Regions from separate parts of the Bradyrhizobium sp. 482_C4_N1_8 genome, predicted to be linked through region 1. Evidence: riboswitches for the same ligand, from Rfam matches in the RefSeq annotation. Region 1 holds a riboswitch; the other holds the start of a gene.

Evidence for each region. Region 1 has a riboswitch for glycine ahead of AB7Z56_RS16190 (D-amino acid dehydrogenase). Riboswitches for the same ligand answer to the same signal wherever they lie in the genome.
Region 2: it holds a riboswitch for glycine, as region 1 does, so the genes downstream of both, gcvT (glycine cleavage system aminomethyltransferase GcvT) here and AB7Z56_RS16190 (D-amino acid dehydrogenase) in region 1, are expected to answer to the same signal.

Annotation. Positions count from the first base shown of each region.
Region 1 is NZ_CP197231.1:3,464,922-3,474,158, reverse strand. It holds gene AB7Z56_RS16205 (glycosyltransferase family 39 protein) at 1-1,330, opposite strand, end outside; gene AB7Z56_RS16200 (ABC transporter substrate-binding protein) at 1,544-3,154, opposite strand; gene AB7Z56_RS16195 (M20/M25/M40 family metallo-hydrolase) at 3,422-4,552, shown strand; glycine riboswitch at 4,648-4,751, shown strand; glycine riboswitch at 4,755-4,869, shown strand; gene AB7Z56_RS16190 (D-amino acid dehydrogenase) at 4,937-6,238, shown strand; gene AB7Z56_RS16185 (ABC transporter permease) at 6,420-7,361, shown strand; gene AB7Z56_RS16180 (ABC transporter permease) at 7,380-8,267, shown strand; gene AB7Z56_RS16175 (ABC transporter ATP-binding protein) at 8,282-9,237, shown strand, end outside.
Region 2 is NZ_CP197231.1:3,310,606-3,319,842, forward strand. It holds gene gcvP (aminomethyl-transferring glycine dehydrogenase) at 1-129, opposite strand, end outside; gene gcvH (glycine cleavage system protein GcvH) at 310-678, opposite strand; gene gcvT (glycine cleavage system aminomethyltransferase GcvT) at 689-1,837, opposite strand; glycine riboswitch at 2,000-2,088, opposite strand; gene alaS (alanine--tRNA ligase) at 2,322-5,000, shown strand; gene AB7Z56_RS15400 (cyclic nucleotide-gated ion channel) at 5,007-6,233, shown strand; gene AB7Z56_RS15405 (DUF3455 domain-containing protein) at 6,238-6,741, opposite strand; gene AB7Z56_RS15410 (NADP-dependent isocitrate dehydrogenase) at 6,840-8,051, opposite strand; gene AB7Z56_RS15415 (TrmJ/YjtD family RNA methyltransferase) at 8,400-9,237, shown strand, end outside.

The DNA.
Region 1 (9,237 bases):
ATGTGTACTGAAACTCGAACGGCCGCGCGTAGTACGGATGGTCCGGACTGTAGAACGCGGTCGCAAAGGCCAGCGAATCGTCGCCGCTGACGGCGCTGAGGGGCTCGCCGGTCAGCTCGTGCCATTCCCGGGTGAGCTCACTGGCTACCTGCGCGTAGAAATTCCGGCCCTCTTCGTAGCCGTGATTGTTGCGATAGACGGCGTGAATCGGAGCGGCGACGAAGACAGCGGCGAGCCCAACGATTGCGGTGATGACCGTGACATTGACGGTGTAGAATCTTTCGATCGGGTAGCGCGTGCCGCAAACGATCAGCACGACGAACAGGAACAGCCCTTGCAGCGCCCATAGCGACGGCAGATCGGTGCCCATCGCCAGCGACGTCAGGACCGGCAGCACGATCGTGCCGATCGCAACGTAAAAAAGAAGCCGCAGGCCGGAACTCATCGCGGCGAAGTCGGCCGCAAATTGTTTCAGCCGTGTGCCGGCGATGATCACCCAGAAGACGGCCGATACGCTGATGGCCGCCACGAGTCCGAGCAGGAAGTTCTGCACCTCGCCGAGCGAGCTCACGAAGTTGCCGTTGGCGTGCGCCATCGCGTAGGTGAAGGCCGACGCGCCCGTCGTCGCGAGCCAGTAGATATGCGGCGACAACATCGCGACCCCGACCACGACCGATATCCACGGCGAAGCGGACGCGAAATAGGCGCGGCGCGCGGGATGCGCCAGCGCGGCAAATGCAAAGCTCGCCACGAGGAAGACCGAATAATATTTGCCGACCATCGCCAGCGCCGTCGTGCATCCTACGGCGACCGCCCAGGCCGCGCTGCGGGTCTCGAACGCGCGCAGAAAACACCAGGTCGCGAGCGGCCAGAGCGCAAGCAGCACCGTATTGGCATTGAAGCGCTGGGCGTGGAATTGATAGGCCGGCGTCAGCATCAGGAGCAGCAGCACCAGGATGCGTTTGTGCCCGGTCACGAACTGCCGTGCGATCCGGTCGACGAAAAACAGGGCGAGCCCGGCATTGGCCATCGCCATCAATTGCAGCGACCAGTCGCTGAGCGGGAAGACGGAGGTCCACACCGCCGTAACCCAGCCCATCAGCGGCGGATGCTTGTGGTAGCCCCACGCGAAACGGCGCCCGAGCGTCCAGGCCTCGAGGGTATCAGGGTGCAGGCCGCTGCCGGCATAGGCAACGACCAGATAGATCGTCCAGAGCGCGACAAAGCACACAATGAGAAGCGGAACGGCCCAACCCGCCTCGACGCCGTCGAGCCAGCGCAGGAAAGGCCGCCGCCATCGCGCCGGCGCGCGATCGGACCGCTCGGCCATCGCCCGAAATGAAAAATCAATCGACACGGGACTCAAATGCAGGAAGGAAGTGATGTGCGAACCGCGCACATCTATTTCAAGTCAGAAACAAATAGCAATGATTGGACACTGGAAGAGTTAAAAGCTGACGCGAGGCTGACAAACGAAAACGGCGCCGCTGATGACAGCGACGCCGCGTAACGCTCGGGGAAGGCGCGCTGGCGCGCCCTCGCCTTACTCGGTCTTGTCGATGTTCCAGAACACCGGCGTCGCCGGGCCGTCGAGCACGCCGGTGAGCGACTTCCGCCACGCGCTCGGCGCCAGATACTGGCCGAGCGGCACGTAGATCACCTGGTCATAGGCTTCCTTCTGGATCTCGGTCGCGATCTTCTTCTGATCGTCGAGCGAGGCGGCGCGGACGAAGTCGTCCTTGAGCTTCTCGATCTTGGCGTTTTCCGCCCAGCCGAACCAGCCCTTCTTGCCCTGGCCGCCGATCGACAGATTGGCGATCGGGTTGGACACGTCGGCGCTGACCCAGTTGGTGAAGAACATGTTCCAGCCGCCCTCCTTCGGAGGCTTCTGGCTGGCGCGCCGGCTGACCACCGTCTGCCAGTCGGTCGCCTGCGCGTCGACCTTGAAGCCGGCCTCGCGGAGCAACTGCACCGCGACCGTCGGCTGCGCCTTCAGCGTCACGACGTCGCCGGGCACCATGACCACGACGGGCGTGCCGTCATAGCCGGACTCGGCGAGCGCCTTCTTGGCTTCGGCCATGCCGTTGCCCTTGACCAGCGATTCCGAGCCGACGTCGGTCGCGAACGGCGTATCGCAGATGAAGAACGCACCGCAGATCTTGTAGTATTTGGGATTGCCGACGAGCGCGTCGAGCACGTCCTTCTGATTCATCGCCAGAAGTGCGGCACGGCGGATCTTCGGATTGTCGAAGGGCGGATAGAGGAAGTTCATGCGCCCAAGGGTCTGGTAGCCGAACTTGTTCAGCGTCTCGGTCTTGAGGTCGGCATTGCCTTCAAGGACGGGCAGCAGATCCCACGGCGGCACTTCCATGAAGTCGATGTCGCCCGATTGCAGCGCGTTCACTGCGGTCTGCGCATCCGGCATGGTGATCCATTCGACGCGATCGACCTTGACCACCTTGCCTCCGGCAGTCCAGCTCGACGCCTCCTTGCGCGGCACGTAGTCGGTGTTCTTGACGTACACCGCCTTCACGCCGGGCTGGAATTCGCCCTGCACGAACTTGAACGGGCCGGAGCCGATCTGCTCGGGGATCTGCTTGTCCGGCGGCGTTTCGGCGAGACGCTTCGGCATCATGAAGGCGACGCGCGAGGACGGCTTGCCGATGGATTCGAGCACGAGGCCGTAGGGCTCCTTCAGCTTCAGCGTGATCGTCTTGGGGTCGGTCGCCTCGATGCTCGCAGTAAACTGCATCATCTGCTGGCCCATGCCGTCGACCGCGGCCCAGCGCTTCAGCGAAGCGGCGCAGTCTTCCGCCGTCACCGGCGTACCGTCGTGCCACTTCAGGCCGTCGCGCAGCGTGAAGGTGTAGGTGAGCTTGTCGTCGGAGATCTTCCAGTCCGCCATCTGCGGCTGGATCTTGAAGTTCGAGTCCGTCGCGATCAGCGTGTCGTAGACCATGTAGCCATGGTCACGCGTGATGTAGGCGGTGGTGAAAATCGGATCGATGATGCGCAGATCCGAATGCATCACCGCAGTGATGGTCTTGCTGGCGGCGGCAAGTACCGGCGAGGCCATCGCCGTCGAAAGCGCAACGACCGATAGCGCAAGTGTGGAGGCGAACGCGCGACGCCCCCGGCGCATCAAGCTCAACATAAAAGTTTCTCCTGACGTGAAACTGTTCAAAGGCAGGTTATTGGTTGAGCATTCGGTTCGTTCTTTAGGCGAACTAACCTCATGCGATGCCTTTGTCTTTCGAGACTTGCAGACAGTGTTGAGCGCGTCAATCCGGTTTCGCTGCAGCCCCAAGCGGCGCGCCCACGGGCTCCACAAAGATCGGTTTGGCTCTACAACGCTTTCCGCCAGTCCCGTCCGCGCCAATGCAATGCGCGTTCCATCTTTCGAAGCTTGAGAGACATTAAGATGAATCCAGCCAATCTTCCCTTCGATTCCGAGGCGATGCTCGAGGGCCTGCGCACCTGGGTGGAATGCGAGAGCCCGACCTGGGACGCGGGTGCCGTCAACCGCATGCTCGATATCGCAGCGCGGGATATGGCGATCATGGGTGCGACGATCGAACGCATCGGCGGCCGACAGGGCTTCGGCGGCGTGATCCGCGCGCGCTTCCCGCATCCGAAGCAGGGCGAGCCGGGCATCCTGATCGCCGGCCACATGGATACCGTCCACCCGGTCGGCACCATCGAGAAGCTGAAATGGCGGCGTGAGGGCAACAAGTGCTACGGCCCCGGCATCTACGACATGAAGGGCGGCAACTATCTCTCGCTGGAAGCGATCCGGCAGCTGGCACGTGCTTCCTTCACCACGCCGTTGCCGATCACGGTGCTGTTTACGCCCGACGAGGAAGTCGGCACGCCCTCGACGCGCGACATCATCGAGGCGGAGGCCGCGCGCAACAAATATGTGCTGGTGCCCGAACCGGGCCGCGCCGACAACGGTGTCACCACCGGACGTTACGCCATCGCGCGTTTCAATCTGGAAGCGACGGGCCGGCCGAGCCATGCCGGCGCGACATTGTCGGCCGGACGCTCGGCGATCCGCGAGATGGCGCGGCAGATCCTCGCCATCGACGCGATGACGACGGAGGACTGCACCTTCTCGGTCGGCGTCGTGCACGGCGGACAATGGGTCAATTGCGTTGCCACGACCGCCACCGGCGAGGCGCTGTCCATGGCCAAGCGCCAGGCCGATCTCGACCGCGGCGTCGAGCGGATGCTGGCGTTGTCGGGCACGTCCAATGATGTCACGTTCAAGGTGACGCGCGGCGTCACGCGCCCCGTATGGGAGCCCGATGCCGGCACCATGGCGCTGTATGAAAAGGCGCGCGGCATCGCCAAATCGCTCGGCACTGAGCTGCCGCATGCGAGCTCCGGCGGCGGCTCCGACGGCAACTTTACCGGCGCGATGGGCATCCCGACGCTCGACGGCCTCGGCGTGCGTGGCGGCAACGGCCACACGCTGGAAGAATTCATCGAGGTCGAGAGCCTGGTTGAACGCGGGCGCCTTATGGCGGGCCTGCTGGCGACCCTGGAGTAAATTGAATCAACTTCGCACTGCACAATGCGTTGGCAGTCGCGGTTTAAATTTAGCCTTGTCTAAAAATGAGGCGCATCGTACTGCTCGATTGTCCACGCGACGATGCGGGAGAGATCGCAACGAGAGTTCAGGCTTTCGTTGCGGCGCCGACGGAGCAACCGCCCCGGAAACTCTCAGGCAAAAGGACCGTATCGTCAGGACGATCTGGAGAGAGGCGGCACGGCCAATGTGGTCGTGACGTCCACCGAAGGGGATAGTCCGGAGCTGACCTCGCCGAGGTCCGCGCCGGATCAAGCTCTCAGGTAACCGTGACAGATGGGGCGCCGCCAACGGCCTTTGGCCGGCGGTTAGCCGACTCTAACTCACGGGAGCCCCGAACCTGCCATGACCCATATCGCCATCATCGGCGCCGGCATCACCGGCGTAACGACCGCCTATGCCCTGCTCGAACGCGGATACAAGGTGACGGTGCTCGACAAGCACCGCTACGCCGCGATGGAGACGTCCTTCGCCAACGGCGGACAGCTCTCCGCCAGCAATGCCGAAGTGTGGAACAGCACCGCCACGATCCTGAAAGGCCTGCGCTGGATGTTCCGGCGCGATGCGCCGCTGCTGATGAACCCGCGGCCGAACTGGCACAAATATTCGTGGATGAGCGAGTTCGTCGCCAATATCGGCAACTACCGCGCCAACACGGTTCAGACCACGCGGCTCGCGATCGAAGCCCGCAAGCATCTGTTCGAGATCGCGGAGCGCGAAGGCATCGACTTCGATCTCGAACGCCGCGGCATCCTGCACATCTATCACGACAAGAGGGGTTTTGAATCCGGCCTGCAGGTCAATGCGCTGCTGAAGGAAGGCGGGCTCGATCGCCGCCCGGTGACGCCGGAGGAGATCCGCGCCATCGAGCCGACGCTGCGCAAGGACTATTTTGGCGGCTTCTACACGCCGTCGGATGCGACCGGCGATATCCACAAGTTCACGCGCGGACTTGCGGAAGCCTGCAAGCGGCGCGGCGCGACCTTTATCCACGAAGCCAACATCGATTCCATTGCCCAGGCAGGTGGCGGCTTTGTCATCGGCTGGGCTGATCTTTCGGCCAGTGATGCTGTCGCATCCGCGCGCGGCATGCTGAAGGCGGATGGCGTCGTGGTCTGCGCCGGTGTGGCCAGCCGCCACTTCGCCGCCCTCCTCGACGAGCGCGTCAACGTCTATCCGGTGAAGGGCTATTCGATCACCGTTCAGCTCGACACTGCCGCAAGCCGCAATGCGACGCCGACCGTGAGCCTGCTCGACGAAGCCGCCAAGATCGTCACCAGCCGGCTCGGCGCCGATCGTTTCCGCGTCGCAGGCACCGCCGAATTCAACGACTTCAACCGCGACATCCGCGCCGACCGCGTGCAGCCGCTGGTCGACTGGGTGCGCAGCAACTTCCCCGGCGTCGAAACGTCCAAGGTCGTGCCTTGGGCCGGGCTGCGGCCGATGATGCCGAACATGATGCCCGTGGTGCGCGCAGGACGGATGCCGGGCGTGTTCTTCAACACCGGTCACGGCCATCTCGGCTGGACCTTGTCGGCGGCGACCGCGCAGATGATTGCCGGGACCATCGACGGCTGGCGCGGGCTCAACGCACCGCCGACCGCACCCTCACTCAGGGTTGAGCGCGAGTTCCGCCATGCATCCTGAGTGGCCGATATCGGAGGCTCGGCGGCCTCTTGCGACCGCCCTGCCCTTGGCACACAATTTGCCCCGAAAGGTCGGCTTCTCCGGCCGGCTTTCCAGCCCGAGTGACAGGCGTGCATGATAGACAGAACCGATTCCACAGGGGCCTCTCGGCCCCACAAGTTCCGCAGCCGGAGATAGGTGCATGCTAGGTTATCTCATTCGCCGCGTTCTGGCCGCGGTGCCCGTGATGGGCGTCGTCGCGCTGTTCGTCTTCCTGCTGCTGCGGCTGACGCCGGGCGATCCCGCCGCCATTCTCGCCGGCGATAACGCCACGCCGGAACGGCTGGAACGCATCCGCGACTCGCTCGGCCTCAACGAACCGCTGATCGTGCAATTCATCACCTGGGTGAACAAGCTGCTGCACGGCGATCTCGGAACGTCGCTGATCTCCAACCTGCCAGTCATGAAGATGATCAGCCAGCGCGTCGAGCCGTCGATTTCGATCGCGCTCTCGACGATCATTCTCGCCGTGATCGTCGCCGTGCCGCTCGGCGTCATCGCGGCGTGGAAGCACGGCACCTGGATCGACCGTTTCGTGATGGGCCTCTCCGTGCTCGGCTTCTCCGTGCCGGTGTTCGTGGTCGGCTATCTCCTGATCGAGGTCTTCGCGATCGACCTGCGCTGGGTGCCGGTGCAGGGCTTCCGCAGCATCTTCAACGGCTTTGGACCGTTCTTCGAGCGCATCATCCTGCCGACCTGCGCGCTCTCGTTCATCTACATCGCGCTGATCGCGCGCATGACGCGTGCGGCGATGCTCGACGTGCTCGGTGAGGACTACGTCCGCACCGCCCGCGCCAAGGGCATCAACGAGGTCGCCGTGATGATGCGCCATGCGCTGCGCAATGCCGCGGTGCCCGTCATCACCGTAATCGGCACCGGCTTTGCGCTGCTGATTTCCGGCGTCGTCGTCACCGAGAGCGTGTTCAACATCCCCGGCATCGGCCGCCTCACGGTAGACGCTGTGCTGGCGCGCGACTATCCGGTCATCCAGGCGATGATCCTGCTGACGTCGCTGATCTATGTCGTCGTCAATCTCCTGATCGACGTCGCCTATACGCTGCTCGATCCCCGGATCCGGTACTGAGGCAAGGATACCAACAATATGTCCGTCGATAGCCTCCCCCAGTCGTCCATTCCGATCACGTCGCCACTGCGGCCGCGTTTCGGATTCCTCACCTCGACGCCGATCATTGCGGCGGCCACGATCCTGCTCGCGCTGATCGTGCTGGTCTCGATCCTGGCGCCGCTGATCGCGCCGCACGATCCGGTCCAGCTTGCGCCCTCGCAGCGGCTGAAGCCGGCCTCGGCGCAGTTCCTGCTCGGCACCGACGCCTATGGCCGTGACCTCTTGTCGCGCGTCATCTATGGCGGCCGCATCTCGCTCCTGATCGGCATCGGCTCGGCGATCCTGTCGATCGTCATCGGCCTTGCGATCGGCCTCGTCTCCGGCTTCTTCAAGCTGGTCGATGCCGTCCTGATGCGCGTCATGGACGGCCTCATGGCGATGCCGAGCATCCTGCTCGCGATCGCCGTGGTGTCGCTGTCCGGCGCCAGCATCTGGACCGTGCTGGTCGCGATCACCATCCCCGAAATACCGCGCGTGGCACGCCTGGTACGCTCGGTCGTGCTGTCCGCGCGCGAGGAGCCTTACGTCGAGGCTGCGATCTCGGTCGGCTCCAGCCTGCCGAAGATCATGTGGCGCCATCTGATGCCGAACACGATCGCGCCGCTGATCGTCCAGGGCACCTATGTCTGCGCTTCCGCGATCCTGACCGAGGCCATCCTCTCCTTCCTCGGCGCCGGCATCTCGCCGGAGACGCCGACCTGGGGCAACATCATGGCCGAGGGCCGTCAGTATTTTCAGCTCAAGCCGACGCTGATCTTCTGGCCGGGCCTGCTGCTTTCGATCGCCATCCTCAGCATCAATCTGATCGGCGACGCCGCCCGCGACGCCCTCGATCCCCGCATGAAGCAGCGGGAGGGCAAGTGATGACGGATCAAGTGATGACCAACCCAGTTCTCGACATCAACAACCTCGTCGTCTCCATCGGCAAGAAGCCGAAGGGCGCAAACATCATCGACGGGATCTCGATCCAGGTGCATAAGGGCGAGACACTGTGTCTCGTCGGCGAAAGCGGCTCGGGCAAGTCGGTGACCTCGCTCACCACGATGGGCCTGCTGCCGAAGGGCACGCTGGTTCCGACCGGCGGCAGCGTCAAGCTGGTCGGCGAAGAGATTCTCACCGCGACCGATCGCCGCCTGCGCCAGCTCCGCGCGACGCAGATGGCGATGATCTTCCAGGAGCCGATGACCGCGCTCAATCCGGTGGTGCCGGTCGGCCGTCAGATCGACGAGGTCCTGCGCGCCCACACCGATCTCGACGCCAAGGCGCGGAAGAAGCGCATTCTCGACATGATGGAGCAGGTCCGCCTGCCCCAGGTCGAGCGTATCTTCGCCTCCTATCCGCATCGCCTGTCCGGCGGCCAGCGCCAGCGCATCATGATCGCGATGGCGCTGGTGCTGGAGCCGAAGCTGCTGATCGCCGACGAGCCGACCACCGCGCTCGACGTCACCACGCAGAAGCAGATCCTGACGCTGATCCGCGACCTCCAGCGCGATCACGGCACCGCCGTCCTGTTCATCACCCACGACATGGGCGTGGTCGCCGAGATCGCCGACCGCGTCGCCGTGATGCGGCAGGGCCGGCTGGTCGAGACCGGTCCGCTCGAGACCGTGCTGCGCAACCCGACCATGGAGTACACCCGCAATTTGCTTTCTGCGGTGCCGAGCCTGGTGCCGCGCGCGGCGCGGCCCGAGACCAAGGAGCCGGTGGTGCTGGAGGCCAACGAGCTCGGCAAGGTCTATAAGGAGCGCGCCTTCTTCGGCAAAGGCCGCGAGGTCGTCGCCGCCGACAAGGTCACGCTGACGCTGCGCAAGGGCCGCACGCTCGGCATCGTCGG
Region 2 (9,237 bases), 150 kb from region 1:
CATCAGGGCGTCCACGCTCTTGGCGCCGACGGCCTCCAGCATTGCGGTGACGTCGCGCGCCGACGGGCCGATGTGGCGGCGAACGAAGGTGGCGGCGGTGTCGCCATTGGATTTGCGGTGCGCGGTCATCATGGGTCCTCGCTTTAGATTTCGCTGTCGCCGTCATGCCCCGCGAAGGCGGGGCATCCAGTAAACGCAGGCGTCACGGCTTGAGCCGAGAAGCCGCGGCGTACTGGATCACCCGCCCCAGTGCGCAGTGCGCACAAGGCGGGTGATGACACCGAATATGAGGTCAGAGTTCGCTTCATCTCACGCCGTATGTGCCTTGTAGGCGGCCTCATCCATGAGGCCGCCGAGCTCGCTCTTGTCGGCAATTCTGATCTTGAAGAACCACGCCTTGCCTTGCGCGTCCGAGTTCACCAGCGCCGGCTCGGCGGCGAGCGCGTCGTTGGTCTCGAGCACTTCGCCCGTAACAGGCGCGTAGACGTCGGAGGCGGCCTTCACCGACTCCACGACGGCGGCGGCTTCGGCCTTCTTCAGCGCACGGCCGGCTTTGGGCAGCTCGACGAACACGACGTCGCCGAGCTGGGACTGCGCGTAGTCGGTGATGCCGACGGTGGCGACGTCGCCGTCGATGGCCAGCCATTCGTGGTCGGAGGTGTACAGCGTCGTGGTCATTGTCTTGTCCTCAGCGTTTGTAGGTGTTTTTCACGAAAGGCATGGCGGCGACCGTGAGCGGCAGCCGCTGGCCGCGCACCTCGGCGAACAGTTTTGTATCGAGCGCGCTCGATGCCGTGGGCACGTAGCCCATCGCGACCGGCGCATTCAGGCTCGGGCCGAAGCCGCCCGAGGTGACCTTTCCGATCGGCTCGCCGCCGGCGTCATCCGCAAACAGCAGCGCGCCCTCGCGCACCGGCGCGCGGCCTTCCGTACGCAGGCCGACGCGGCGGCGGCTTGCGCCGTTATCGAAATGAGCGAGGATCGCATCAGTGCCGGGAAAGCCGCCGGTGCGCGCGCCGCCGCTGCGGCGACTCTTCTGCACCGACCATTCCAGCGCGGCCTCGACCGGCGTGGTGGCGGTGTCGATGTCGTGGCCGTAGAGGCAGAGCCCGGCTTCCAGCCGCAGGCTGTCGCGGGCCCCTAAGCCGATCGGCATCACATCGGGATTGTCCAGCAGCGTTTTGGCGAGGCGCTCGGCATCGGCCGCGGGGACCGAAATCTCGAACCCGTCCTCGCCGGTGTAGCCGGAGCGCGAGACGAAGCAGTCGAGGCCGGCGACCTTGTGCGGGCCGGCATCCATGAACTTCATGGCGGGCGCCTCTGCACACAATTTCGCCAGCACCGCTTCCGCCTTCGGGCCCTGCAGCGCGATCAGGGCGCGGTCTTGAAGCGAATCGATGATGCAGTCGTCCGAGAGATGCGCGCGCAGATGCGCCTCGTCCGCTTCCTTGCAGGCGGCGTTGACGACCAGGAACAGGTGATCGCCGAAATTGGCGACCATCAGATCGTCGAGAATGCCGCCGTCCGGATTGGTGAACTGGGCATAGCGCTGCCGTCCCGGGGCGATCGCCACGATATCCTGCGGCACCAGCCGTTCCAGCGCGCGGGCGGCGTCCTCGACCTTGCCCGACTTCGGCCGGAGCGCGAGCTGGCCCATATGGGAGACGTCGAACAGGCCGGCGGAGGAACGGGTATGGAGGTGCTCTTTCAGGACGCCCGCGGGGTACTGAACGGGCATGTCATAGCCCGCGAACGGCACCATCTTGCCGCCGAGGGAGACATGAAGCCCGTGAAGGGGCGTACGTTTGAGGGAATCTTGGTCGTGGCGCGCAAGCATTACGGGGCCCTCGGCGGTTCCCCGGGGACGATTCCCCGATGGACACCAGTCGAAGCCCCATCTGTCGCTGTGCCTGAGAGTATTATCCCGTCGGCGGACGCAGTCCGGGCCAACCCTTATGAAAAGGTATTTGCCCGTCGGCGCCTCTTTCCAGATGTCGTCAAAGCCACGCGGTCCTTTTGCCTGAGAGTTTCCGGGGCGGTTGCTCCTTCGGCGCCGGCACCAAAGCCGGTCTCTCCCGACGTGGCCGTACGATACAGATGGGTACAGACCACAGGCCGGCCAAGCCTGTCAACGCGCACCTGGCGGCTTTCAACGGGATTGCAAACGGGATTGCGCGCCTGCGGCAACTCACTGATCTCCTTGCACAGTTTCTGGACAGCGCAGCTGGCCTTGTCTAAAAGCGCTTTGACCCGCAGATATCAGCCCAAATGCCCGGTTTGGATGGCGTATCGCGGGTCCAAGCACACCCGATTGGATGAACATGAGCGGCGTCAACGAGATCAGGTCGACCTTTCTGAACTTCTTTGCCGAGAACGGCCACGAGATCGTGTCGTCCTCGCCATTGGTGCCGCGCAACGATCCCACGCTGATGTTCACCAATGCCGGCATGGTGCAGTTCAAGAACGTCTTCACCGGCGTCGAGAAGCGGCCCTATCAGCGCGCCACCACGTCGCAGAAATGCGTGCGCGCCGGCGGCAAGCACAACGACCTCGACAATGTCGGCTACACCGCGCGCCATCTCACCTTCTTCGAGATGCTCGGCAATTTCTCGTTCGGCGACTATTTCAAGGAGCGCGCGATCGAGCTGGCCTGGACCCTGATCACGCGGGAGTTCGGGCTCAAGAAGGACAAGCTGCTCGTCACCGTCTACCACACCGACGACGAGGCGGCCGGGCTGTGGAAGAAGATCGCGGGCTTCTCCGACGACCGCATCATCCGCATCCCGACCTCGGACAATTTCTGGGCGATGGGCGACACCGGGCCGTGCGGCCCGTGCTCGGAGATCTTCATCGACCGCGGCGACCACATCTGGGGCGGACCTCCGGGCTCGCCGGAAGAGGATGGCGATCGCTTCCTCGAATTCTGGAATCTCGTGTTCATGCAATACGAGCAGGTGACGAAGGAGGAGCGCGTGGATCTGCCGCGTCCCTCGATCGACACCGGCATGGGGCTGGAGCGCATGGCCAGCATCATGCAGGGCGTCGACAGCGTGTTCGAGACCGATCTGTTCCGCCATCTGATCGATGCGACGTCGTCGGCGCTCGGCGCCGGGCCGAACGAGCAGACCGTGGCCTCGTTCCGCGTCATTGCCGACCATTTGCGTTCCTCGGCCTTCCTGGTCGCGGATGGCGTGCTACCCTCCAACGAGGGCCGCGGCTATGTGCTGCGCCGGATCATGCGCCGCGCGATGCGCCATGCGCAGCTGCTGGGTGCCAAAGAGCCGCTGATGCATCGCCTGGTCTGGGCGCTGGTCCGCGAGATGGGCCAGGCCTATCCCGACCTGATGCGCGCGGAGAATCTGATCGAGGAAACGCTGCGGCTGGAAGAGACCCGCTTCCGCAAGACGCTGGTGCGCGGCCTTGCCATCCTCGACGAGAAGAGCGCGTCCCTGAAGAAGGGCGACATGTTTGACGGCGACGTCGCCTTCACGCTGTACGACACCTACGGTTTCCCGCTCGACCTGACCCAGGACGCACTGAAATCGCGCGGCATCGGCGTCGACCAGGCCTCCTTCACCGACGCGATGGAGCGCCAGAAGGCCAAGGCGCGCGAGTCCTGGAAGGGTTCGGGCGAGGCGGCTTCCGAAGCGATCTGGTTCCCGCTGCGCGAGAAGCTCGGGGCCACCGAATTCCTCGGCTATGAGACCGAGAGTGCCGAAGGCGTGGTCTCCGCGCTGGTGAAGGACGGCCAGGAAACCGCGAGCCTCAAGGCCGGCGAGACCGGCGCGATCGTGCTCAACCAGACGCCGTTCTACGCGGAATCAGGCGGTCAGGTCGGCGACACCGGCGTGCTCAGCGGCGAGGGCGGCATCAAGTTCCGCGTCACCGACACGCAGAAGAAGCTCGGCGATCTCTTCGTTCACGTCGGCACCGTGGAGAGCGGCGAGCTGAAGCTCGGCACCGCGCTGCAGCTCGAGGTCGATCACGGCAGGCGTTCCTCGATCCGCGCGCACCATTCGGCAACGCATCTCATCCACGAGGCGCTGCGCCAGGTGCTCGGCGACCACATCGCCCAGCGCGGCTCGATGGTCGCGCCGGATCGTTTGCGTTTCGACTTCGTGCATCCGAAGCCGATCACGGCGGAAGAGCTTGCCCGCGTCGAGGACATCGCCAACGACGTGGTGCTGGAGAACGACGAAGTCACGACACGCGTGATGGGAGTCGATGAAGCGCGCGAGGCCGGCGCGCGCGCGCTGTTCGGCGAAAAGTATGGCGACGAGGTCCGCGTCGTCTCGATGGGCCGGACCGCGCGGGAGCGCGGCACCAACGCGCTCGGCTGGTCCGTCGAGCTCTGCGGCGGCACCCATGTGAAGCGCACCGGCGACATCGGCCTGATCACGCTGACCGGCGAGAGCGCGGTCGCCTCCGGCGTGCGCCGCATCGAGGCGCTGACCGGCAACTACGCGCGCAGGCACGCCAACGAGACCATGGCGCTGGCGAAGACCGCGGCCAACGAGCTGCGCACCTCGATCGACGACGTCCCGGCGCGCATCACAGCCCTGATGGAGGAGCGCAAGAAGCTCGAGCGCGAGCTCTCCGACGCCCGCAAGAAGCTCGCGATGGGCGGCGGTACATCCGTCGGGAACGGCGCAGCCGCAGGCGTGCGCGAGGTCGGCGACGTCAAGCTGATGGCGCGCGCGGTCGAGGGCATCGAGATGAAGGATCTCAAGAGCCTTGCGGACGACGGCAAGAAGCAGATCGGCTCCGGCGTGGTCGCCATCGTCGGCGTCACCGAGGACGGCAAGGCCGGGATCGTGGTCGGCGTCACCGCCGATCTCACCGCGCGCTTCAATGCCGTGAACCTGGTGCGCGTCGCCTCCGAGGCGCTCGGCGGCAAGGGCGGCGGCGGCCGGCCCGACATGGCGCAGGCTGGCGGTCCCGATGGCGCCAAGGCGCCCGAGGCGCTCGCGGCGATCGAAAAAGCGATGGCAGGCGCGTAAACGGCCATGCGCCTCGTTCCGCGAGGACGTGGCTCGGCCGATCCCAACCTAAGGGATCGCCTGTACGAATTGCTGGAGCACGATCCGCTCGCCTACTCGATCGGGTCGCGCTTCATCCAGGTGATCATCAGCGTCATCGTGCTCGACGTGGTCGCGATGATCCTCGCCTCGGTGCCGGAGCTCGACGCGCGGTTCGACACGCTGTTCAGCGCGGTCGCCGTCCTCGCCGTCATCGTGTTCGCGCTCGAATATCTGGCGCGGCTGTGGACCGTGGCGGGGCACACCCAGCGCAACGGCTCCGCGCTGTCCGACCGGCTCTCTTATGCCTTCTCCGCGCTCGGTATCATCGACCTCATGGCGTTCCTGCCGGCCGCGATCGTGCTGGCCACCGGCCGGCACGCGACGCTGGCTGGGCTCGGCGTGCTGCCGTTCTTCAAGCTGATCCGTTATTCGCCGGCGATGCGCTCGCTGCTCGCGGCCATCCATGCCGAGCGGCGTGCGCTGATCGGCTGCATCGTCATCCTGATCGGCGTGGTACTGACCTTCGCCTCGCTGCTCTACGCCATCGAGCGTGATGTGCAGCCCAGCAAGCTCGGCACCATTCCGGACGCGATGTGGTGGGCAATCGTGACGCTCGGCACCGTCGGCTATGGCGACGTCGTGCCGGTGACGCCGCTCGGTAAATTCATCTCGGTGTTCGCGATCATCTCAGGCTTTGCCATGATCGCGCTGCCGGTCGCGATCATCTCAACCGCCTTCGCCGAGGAGGTGAGGCGGCGCGATTTCGTGGTGACCTGGGGCATGCTGGCGCGGGTGCCGCTGTTCTCGCATCTTTCGGCCGCGGAGATCGCCGACATCATGCGGTTGCTCCGGGCCCGCACCATCGAGCAGGGCGAAATATTGGTGCGCCGTGGCGATACCGCCTCGTCGATGTATTTCATCACTGCCGGCGAGGTCGAGATCACGCTGCCGAGCCAGCAGGTGCGGCTCGCCGACGGCACGTTCTTCGGCGAGATCGCGCTGCTGCACAAGACCAAACGCAGCGGCACGGTGACCGCGACACGCAAGACGCGGCTGCTCGTGCTCGACGCCCAGGATTTTCACGCGCTGATCGAGCGCATGCCGACGCTCGCCGCCCACGTCCACCAGACCGCGAAGGCACGGCTCGAGGAGACCGGCGATCTTGCGGCGGCAGAATTGGCGCAGGCGGAGCGCGACGACACCGACCGCTGAGCGGTCAGCCCTTCTTCAGGAAAATGTAGTCGGCCGAGTAGGGTGCGCTTTTGAACTCGCCGGCCTTGTCGCAAGAACCCTCGAGCTTGCCGCCGTGGGTGTTGATGCGCTGGACCGTGGTGACTGGCGTCAGGATGCCGCTGCCGCGGCGGGAGGCGACCTCCAGCTTGAGCCAGGGGATATCGGCGGCGGTTGCGCCCGGCGCGTTGCCGATGGCCTTGCCGGCCACGGCGCTGCCGTCGGCGAGTTCCCAGTTCGGGCCGGCATAGTGGCGGCCGACGGTCTTGCCCTCGGCGAGCAGCGTCGCCACCGGCTCGCGGAAGGCCCAGGCAAGCTTGCCGTCGGCGGCTGCCTTGCAGTCATAGACCTGCGCGCCTTCGGCATGGACGCCGAGCACGACGGTCTCGCCGGGGGCGGCGATGGCGTCGGGGAGCGGCTCCGCGGCTGCGGCGGGCCCGGCCACGGCCGCGAGCAGCAGGCAGGGGACGGCGAACTTGACGATGGACATGGGTGGCCTCCGCGCAACGGTGTTAAAATGAAAGGGCCGCGCCCAGGCGCGGCCCTTAATGATGTCTAACCCCGATCAGACGAAAATAATGCGCGGGCTTACGCCAACGCTTTCGTGAGGTTCTCCGCGACCTTGTCCAGGAAGCCGGTGGTCGAGAGCCAGCGCTGGTCGGCACCGACCAGGAGCGCGAGGTCCTTGGTCATGTAGCCTTCCTCGACGGTGTCGACGCAGACCTTCTCCAGGGTGCTCGCGAACTTGGCGAGCTCGGCATTGTTGTCGAGCTTGGCGCGATGCGACAGGCCGCGGGTCCAGGCGAAGATCGACGCGATCGAGTTGGTCGAGGTCTCCTTGCCCTTCTGGTGCTCGCGGTAGTGGCGGGTCACCGTGCCGTGGGCCGCTTCGGCTTCCACGGTCTTGCCGTCAGGGGTGAGCAGCACCGAGGTCATCAGGCCGAGCGAGCCGTAGCCCTGCGCGACCGTGTCGGACTGCACGTCGCCGTCGTAGTTCTTACAGGCCCAGACATAGCCGCCGGACCATTTCAGCGCCGACGCCACCATGTCGTCGATCAGGCGGTGCTCGTAGGTCAGGCCCTTGGCCTCGAATTCCTTCTTGAACTCGCGGTCGTAGATGTCCTGGAAGATATCCTTGAAGCGGCCGTCATAGACCTTGAGGATGGTGTTCTTGGTCGAGAGGTAGACCGGGTAGTTGCGCAGCAGGCCGTAGTTCAGCGAGGCGCGTGCGAAGTCGATGATGGAGTCGTCGAGATTGTACATCTGCATCGCGACGCCGGACCCCGGGGTCTTGAACACTTCCTTCTCGATGACGGTGCCGTCCTCGCCGACGAACTTCATCGTCAGCGTGCCCTTGCCGGGGAACTTGATGTCGGTGGCGCGGTACTGGTCGCCATAGGCGTGGCGGCCGATGATAATCGGCTTGGTCCAGCCGGGAACCAGGCGCGGCACGTTCTTGCAGATGATCGGCTCGCGGAAGATCACGCCGCCGAGGATGTTGCGGATGGTGCCGTTCGGCGACTTCCACATCTGCTTGAGGTTGAACTCCTTCACCCGGGCCTCGTCCGGGGTGATGGTGGCGCACTTGACGCCGACGCCGACCTTCTTGATGGCTTCGGCGGCGTCGATGGTGACCTGATCGTTGGTCTCGTCGCGGTACTCCATGCCCAGGTCGAAATACAGCAGCTCGACATCAAGGTACGGGTTGATCAGCTTGTCCTTGATGTACTGCCAGATGATCCGGGTCATCTCGTCGCCATCGAGTTCGACGACGGGGTTGGACACCTTGATTTTTGCCATGATCGGGGAAGCCTCTTGGGAACGGCGCTTTGGCGCGCCACGGGAATATCCGCCGCCTCTTAGCACCGGACTGCAGCGGGCGAAAGCCAAGGGATTATGCACTTTTAGCTCATCCAGCTTGCCCAGATGGGGGGCGGGGCGGGCCCTGCCGCGGGGGCGGGCCTCAGGCTTCAGAAGAGATTCAAAAGTCGAATCCAACCCGTTATTTCCCTTGAGAATTTTGTCAGGACAGGCAAACGACAGGCGAACGGGCAGCCGGCCCCAACGGATCGGGGCAGACCGGCTTTGAATCAATTCCTGAAGAGCGCCTTGCCAAGGCCTTGAGAACCAGTGTGAAAGCGAAGCGAGATGTCGGGGACTGACAAGAGCAAGGCGGGCCTTTCCCTCGACGGTCCCATCGTGATCCTGGTCGAGCCGCAGCTTGGCGAAAACATCGGCATGGCCGCGCGCGCCATGGGCAATTTTGCGCTCAGCCGATTGCGCATCGTCAATCCCCGCGACGGCTGGCCCAACATCGCCGCCCAGCGCGCCGCGGCCGGCGCCGACTATATTCTGGAAAAGGTCGAATTGTTCGACACGGTCGGCGAGGCGGTCGCCGATCTCGACCTGCTGTTCGCCACCACGGCGCGTCCCCATGACCAGGCCAAGCCGGTGGTGGGGCCCGAGGCAGCCGCGGCCGAGATCTCGGGTCACGTCGCGACCGGGGGCAAGGCGGGCATCCTGTTCGGCCGCGAGCGCTGGGGGCTGACCAACGAGGAGGTCGGGCTCTCCAACCGCATCATCACCTTCCCGGTCAATCCGGGCTTTGCCTCGCTCAACCTCGCGCAGGCCGTGCTGCTGGTCGGCTATGAATGGTTCAAGCGGGCAACATCAGGCGAGCTGCCGCACAGCATGCCGGAGCGCTCCGAGCGCGCCTCGCAGCACCAGATGCAGGCCTTCTTCGACAACCTCATCCGCGAGCTCGACCGGGTCGAATTCCTCCGCCCGGCCGAGAAGCGCGACACCATGCTGGTCAACCTGCGCAACATCTTCAGCCGGATGGAGCCGACCAAGCAGGACATGCACACCCTGCATGGTGTGGTGATGGCGATCGCGGAAGGACGCAAGGGCCCGGCCAAGGGCGGCGTGCTCGACGGCGAGCAGGCCACGCGCCTGCGCGCGTTGCTGGCCGAGCACGGCCAGGGCG